2 regions of the Nocardioides marmotae genome follow, and region 1 is predicted to be linked to the other one. Evidence: predicted binding sites of a transcription regulator. Region 1 holds the regulator's gene; the other holds the start of a gene.
The links. The regulator LexA, encoded in region 1, represses DNA repair genes until DNA is damaged. The targets are predictions, from matches to a motif close to TCGAACANNTGTTCGA.
Positions count from the first base shown of each region.

Region 2: a site for LexA is predicted at 2,047-2,062, ahead of HPC71_RS13955 (HNH endonuclease signature motif containing protein). Genes of this name have one in related genera too.

Region 1 covers NZ_CP053660.1:777,703-781,045, forward strand. Annotated here, with positions in the region: gene HPC71_RS03695 (alkaline phosphatase D family protein) at 1-269, opposite strand, end outside; gene HPC71_RS03700 (phosphatase PAP2 family protein) at 373-1,188, opposite strand; gene lexA (transcriptional repressor LexA) at 1,328-2,050, opposite strand; gene HPC71_RS03710 (SDR family NAD(P)-dependent oxidoreductase) at 2,238-3,017, shown strand; gene HPC71_RS03715 (LysM peptidoglycan-binding domain-containing protein) at 3,211-3,343, shown strand, end outside.
Region 2 covers NZ_CP053660.1:2,919,565-2,922,907, reverse strand. Annotated here, with positions in the region: gene HPC71_RS13960 (hypothetical protein) at 15-215, opposite strand; gene HPC71_RS13955 (HNH endonuclease signature motif containing protein) at 736-2,034, opposite strand; gene HPC71_RS13950 (MFS transporter) at 2,288-3,343, opposite strand, start outside.

The DNA of each region.
Region 1 (3,343 bases):
CGCGGCCCGCGGCCCGACCCGGCAGTGGCCGCCCGGGTGGGGGTGACGCGGGTCCAGATCACCACCGCACCCGGCAGGGGGTCGCCCGAGGCGATGCCGTGCTGGAAGACGCGGTGGCGGCGGGAGGTCGAGGCGGGGCTGGTGGCGGGGCCATCGGCGGCGGCGGGGGCGAGCGTCGCGACGCCGAGGCCCACGGCCCCGGTGGCGACGACGGTGCGGCGGCCGACGGAGCCCGCGGGGCTCGGCCGGTCGGGCTGGGTCGTGGTCACGCTTGCCCCAACGACGCGGCCGCCCGGACGTGATGCCTCCAGCGGCCCGGACGCCGCCTGTTCAGACCGGGTACGCCGCCCGGTCACCGGGGAGGGGTGGGCCTCAGCCGACCGAGGTCGAGCTGTGCTGCCTCGACTCCGACACGACCACTTCCGGGTCGTTCGCCTCGTCGGCGGGCGCCCGCCGGTCCAGCCGGCGCCCGAGCCGAGCGGCGACGAGGAAGCCCAGGCCGATCACCAGCCATCCGGCGATCGCGTCGAGGACCCAGTGGTTGCCGGTGCCCACGATGACCACGGCGGTGATCAGCGCGTAGGTCCAGCCGAGCGCGCGCACCCAGGAAGTGCGCGCGTTCATCTGCACGATGATCGCAACCCACAGGGCCCAGCCGGCGTGCAGCGAGGGGAACGCGGCGAGCTGGTTGGTCAGCCCGCCGAGCCCCTTCGGCGCCGAGGCGTCCGAGCCCCACCAGCCGTCGGCGGCGTGGAGGGAGAGCACGTCGACGTACCCCTCGACGAAGCGCGGCGGCGCGGTCGGCAGCAGCAGGTAGAGCGCCAGGCCGATCAGGGTCGCGGCGACGAGCGCCCGGCGGGCGGGCACGTAGTGACGGGCGCCGAGGCGGTAGAGCCAGAGCAGGGCCACGGCGGTCACGACGTAGTGGGCGGTGGCGTACCAGTAGCTGGAGAGGAGCCCGAGGATCTTGGTCTCGACGAAGACCTGGTTGAGGGAGGCCTCGAAGTGCAGCCCCACCAGGCTCTCGACGTGCAGCAGCTCTTGGGCGCGCACGAGCGCCGGCGCCAGCGAGTCGTCGGCGAAGAGCCGCGAGCCGCTGTAGAGCACGTAGAGGGTCAGGACCAGGGCCAGCTCGACGACCCCACGCCGCAGGCGTGGGTACCTCGTGGGGCTGGCGACGTCGCTCACAGGTCCAAGATTGCCGTATGCCGGCGGTGATGAGCATCCGGCTTACCCCTGATTCGCCCCCGGATCGACCCGGGGACGCCGTCGGAGCCTGTCTCTCGGGCCTCTCGGCCACCGGTGTGCACTCGCGGCCGGACCGACGTCACATCCGGCGCAGGACCGCGGTGACCTTGCCGAGGATGGTCGCGTGCGTGCCGTCGATGGGCTCGTACGCCGCGTTGTGCGGCAGCAGCCACACCTTGCCGTCCTTGCGCTGGAAGGTCTTGACCGTCGCCTCGCCGTCGATCATCGCCGCGACGATCTCGCCGTTGTCGGCGGTCGGCTGCTGCCGGATGACGACGTAGTCGCCGTTGCAGATCGCCGCCTCGACCATCGAGTCGCCGGCGACCTCCAGCAGGAACAGCTGACCGTCGCCCACGAGCTGCTTGGGCAGCGGGAAGACGTCCTCCACGCGCTCCTCGGCCAGGATCGGGCCACCGGCCGCGATCCGGCCGACCATCGGGACGTACTGCGCCTCGGGCAGCATGTCGCCCACGCCCGTCTCGTCGACCGCCCCGTCATCGGCGCTCGCCATGGCCCGCCGCGCGGCCATCACCTCGGGCAGGAACACCTCGAGGGCGCGCGGGCGATGCGGGTCGCGCTTGAGGAAGCCCTTCTCCTCGAGCACCTTCAGCTGGTGGGCCACGCTCGAGGAGCTGGTCAGCCCGACCGCGTCCCCGATCTCGCGCATGCTCGGCGGGTAGCCACGGCCCTCGATGCTGTCGCGGATGTGGGCGAGGATCCGGGTCTGGCGCGGGGTCAGGCCGGTGACGTCGGGCGCGCCGTCGGGCATCTCGGTGACCTTGGAGCCGGGGTTCTTCGCCATGGGGAGGTGCCTTCCGGGGTAGCGCGGTGACGGGCGAGCGGTGGTGCGGGGCCTTGACAGCACCGTAGAGCCTTCCGCGCCCGTGTTCAAACACCTGTTCGAAGGTGTGTCGCGCGGGCGTCGGTCGGCTCGGTCGGCTCGGCGGGCGAGGAGGGTGGCGCGGGGCCGGCGCTGGTTGGATCGGGCCATGGAGAACACCAGCTGTGTCGTCACCGGGGCGGCCCGCGGCATCGGCCGCGGCATCGCCGAGCTCATGGTCGCCCGCGGTCACCGCGTCGTGGTCACCGACGTGGACGGGGAGGGGGCGGCCCGCACCGCCCGCGAGATCGGCGCGGCCGAGGGGGTGGCCCAGGACGTGCGCGACCCCGCCTCGCACGCCGAGGTCGCCCGGGTGGCGGCGGGCCACGGCGACGTCGTCGCCTGGTTCTCCAACGCCGGCGTCGGCGACGACGGGACGCTCGTGGACCTGACCGAGGAGCAGGTACGCCGCCTGGTCGAGGTCAACCTGCTCGGCGCGGTCTGGAGCACCCGCGCCGCGCTGGCGGCGTTCGGCCCCCGCGGCGGGGACCTCGTGCTCACCGCCTCGCTCTCGGGCCTCGGCCCCGTCCCGGGGCTCTCCCTGTACGCCGCGACGAAGGCCGCGGTCGTCTCGCTCGCATCCTCGGTCTCCCTCGAGGCGCCGCGCGGGGTCCGCGTGCACGCGCTGTGCCCCGACGGCGTGGACACCACGCTGGTCGCCGAGATGCGCCCCGACGGCCTGGCCAAGCGGCTGGTCAGCTCCGGTGGCCACCTGCTGTCGGTGGAGGAGACGGCCCAGGCGGCGGTCGACCTCGTCGGCTCGCGGCGCGTCGTGCGCACCCTGCCCGGGTGGCGCGGCGCCGCGATGCGGGTGGGCCAGCTCGCGCCGTCGCTCTCCGGCCCGGCGCTGGCGGTGTTCGCGGCCCAGGGGAGGCGCCGCCTGCGCTGAGAAGCGTTCGAACATTCGTTCGCACAGGTCCTTGATCTGTTCGAACAAGTGCTCTACGGTCGTACATACGTTCGATCGAACGTCTGCTCGATGACTGGCTCGCCGACCACTGTCGGTGGTCGCGGTTAGACATCGGTGCAGACCGAGATCGACACGACCCGAGGCTGACCGCCGCTTCCCCAGGAGGTCCCGCATGAGCACCATCACCGCCACCCGCGCCCCGTACGCCACCTCGTTCGACCGCCCCACCCGTGGGGCGACCGTGCGGCTGACCCGACGCGGCCGGCTCGTGGTCTTCCTGCTCGCGCTGGCCTTCGTGCTCGGCG
Region 2 (3,343 bases), 2.1 Mb from region 1:
TCGGGCGGGCGGGGTCAGGCTGCGGGGCGCTCGCAGTAGAGGGAGACGACCATGTCGCCGGAGAGGTCCGGGAAGCCGGTCGTGTGGTTGACCACCCGCCAGCCCTCGTCGAGCATCGTCAGCACGCTGTCGGGCAGCTCGAAGGCCGTCGCGGTCCCCGCGGTGGGCATCTCCGCCGCAGTGATCCGGACCAGGACGAGTCGGCGTTCGATCATGGGGGCGAGCCTACGGATGGTGCGTCGCTGAGCCCGAGGAGCCCGGGGCGCCGCCTGCTCGTCACGGCATGCGCCGCATCGGAAGGACCAGTGCACCGGCTTCATCTCGGGAGGCGGGTCGTGCAGGTCATTCCCGCCGAGGAGCGCGAGCGCCGGCGCCTCTCGAAGGCCGCACCCTCGACGGTGGTCGAGTCTCCCCTCGAGAGCCACGAGACCGACACCGCCGCAGCCCGAGCCTTCGTGAGGGAGCTCGGGGTCTCCGCCCGAGCCTCGTGGACGAGGACGGAACCGCGTTGCTCGCCTTCGCCGGGTCGCTGCCGCCGAGTGCCATACCGAGCGCGCTCGTCCTCGACGACGGGCGGATCTCAGCCCGTGTGCTCGGCGAGGTGTCAGCAAACGCTCGCTGCCCTCCTCGACGAGGTTCGCTCGTCCAGCCAGCGAGCTGCGCGCCCGGGCTGGGGCGTCTCGACGTGCCTGTGCCCCGCCGGCTGGGTGGTCCGGCGGGGTCGGGGCGGTGGGGCTATGTCGGGGGTGGTTCGGGGCCGAGGTCGTGGGTGCCGTGGTGGTCGACCCGGTAGGTGAGGCCGGTCGGACTTCGCCACTCGAACACCCCCGCTGCCGGTGTCTGCTGCGACCAGCCGGCGTGGGTCTTGGCGCGGTGGTGGCGTCGGCAGAGTGGTGCGATGTTCTCGGTCGCTGTCGGTCCGCCCCTGGCGTGGGGGATGACGTGGTCGTCGTCCACCCTTGAGTTCGCGTGGGCGGGGCGGGTGCACCAGGGGAACACGCAGTGGTGGTCGCGGAGCAGGGTCTGGGTTGAAAGCCGGTCGGGGACTTCGTAGGCCTCGACGTGGATCCGGCTGTTGAGGTCGATGACGGGCTTGACGGTGATCGTCTTGCCGGCGTCGGACCGCGCGGCGCGGGTGCACCAGTCGGCTAGCTGGGTGGTGAGGACGAACCCGCGGACGTTCTCCACGCGGGTGATGTCGTCGAGGGTCCCGTCGGGGCTCTGGTGGACGTGGACCACGAGAGGCTTGGGGTCGGTGTCGAACTCCAGGCTCAGCTGCCGCCGCGCCATGTCACCCAGCGCGACCGACCGGCGGGCGTCGAGGGTGTCGGTGCAGCCGAACTGCTCGAGCCTCGCCGCGCCCTTGGTCAGGGCGTCGTCGAGGTCGAGCGCGTCCGCGAGGTCGAGGGTCGCCCAGACGTCCACGTGTCCGTCGAAGGACACCTGGCGGGACTGGATGGTCACGTGCCGAGCTTCGGCCCGCTCGGTCGCGACCCGTTGGGCTTCGTCGGGGTCGAACCGGACCAGCGCCTCCTCCAGCAACCGCTCCAGAGCCGCGGGGCCGATGGTCGAGGCGACGGGTGCGAGGTGGGTGTCGACGAACGCGGCGCCCTTCTTCGGCAGGTGCAGGGTGCGGCGGGCGAGCGACCGGGCCTTCCAGGCGGGCAGATCCAGTGAGGTCACCTTCGCCCACAGCTTCGGGAGCCGGTAGCGCAGCTCGAGCGCCTCGGCCAGGTAGGCGCGGCCGGCGTCCTCGGACTTGCCTAGCCCGGCGGCGAACTCCACCACCGCGAACTCGGTCACGAACGGCGCACCTTCACCGGCCAGGCACACCGGCTTGTCACCGAACCCCCGGAACACCGACCAGGTCGCTGCCTCGTCCAACGACTCCGCCGGGTGCAGCACGCACCACTGCACCGCCGTCTCCAGCAGACGAGCCTCAGCGGCGTTCGCCGCCTTCTGCTCGGCCCGGGCGGACGCGAGCACGTCGGCTGGGGTGTCCAGCGGGTGCTCGAGCGTCGCGATCAAGGCCATGCCTCATTCTACTCGAACACGTGCTCGAACGAAAGAGTCCTACGCAGATCCGGCCGGTTCTCCTTGGCCCGCCGGCCGGAGGGCACGGGGAAGCTCCTAGGTTCTGTCAAGGGTGGCGCGGGTGGGTGGTTCTCGAGGTGGAAGAGCCGGCACCGGCCGGCGGACCAGCCAGGCCACGGCCACCGCCTCCATATCCATGCGCCACTCATGCGCCGGAATCACCGATTCCGAATCACCTTCGGTGAATCAGGAGTCAGTGGGCGGCCACCGCGTCGACGGGGGGCAGCATCCCGGTCTTGGGTCCGCGGATCAGTGCGAAAGAGGTGACGGCGCCCAGCGTCATCACCCAGGCCGCGGCGAAGAAGACGTCGCCGTGGGCGCCGGCCAGTGCGGGCAGCTTGCCCGCGCCCTGGGTGAGCGACTCGGTCAGCGAAGAGGTGTAGAGCGCGGTGAACACGGCTACCGCGATGGAGCCGCCGACGTGCATGGAGGCGTTGGCCAGCGCGGAGGCGACCCCGGCATCGTGGGGGTCGACCCCGGCCAGGGCGAGGTTCTGCAGCGGCACGAAGATCAGGGAGAAGCCGAGCCCCATCACGACCAGGCCGGGCAGCACTTCGGACCAGTAGCTGCCCTCGGCGGTGATGCCGCTGAGGAGGAAGAGTCCGGCCGCCGTGAGGAGCGGACCAGCGGTGAGCACCGCGCGGGGGCCGAAGGTGGTGAAGAGCCTGGTGGAGACCGGCGCGGTCGCCATGATGACCCCGGTCATCGCGACGTTTCCGAAGCCGGCGGCCAGCGGGCTCATCCCGAGGACCAGCTGGAAGTGGAAGGTGAGGTAGAGCATCGCGCCGACCATGACGACGCCGACGACGGCCTGTAGCAGGAAGGCTCCGCCGCGCACGCGGTCGCGGATCACGCGCAGGGGCAGGAGCGGGTGGGAGGTGCGACCCTGCCACCACACGAAGATGCCCATCAGGATGGCGCCGGCGGTCAGGAAGCCGATCGTGTCGGGTTCGCCCCAGCCGTGCTCGGCCCGGGCGAAGCCGTAGATCAGCGCGCCGAGGGACAGCGCGACGGTGACGGTGCCGAGGATGTCATAGCGGGTGTCGCCTTCGGCCTTGCTCTCGATGAGCAGGATCTTGCCGCCGATCAGACCGGCGATGACGAAGAAGAGGTTCACCAACAGGCACCAGCGCCAGTCGGCGTACTGGGTCAGCACGCCGCCGAGCAGGAAGCCGAAGGCGGCGCCGGTGCCGGCGATGATGCCGAAGACAGCAAAAGCCACGTTGCGGTCACGGCCGCTGGGGAACAA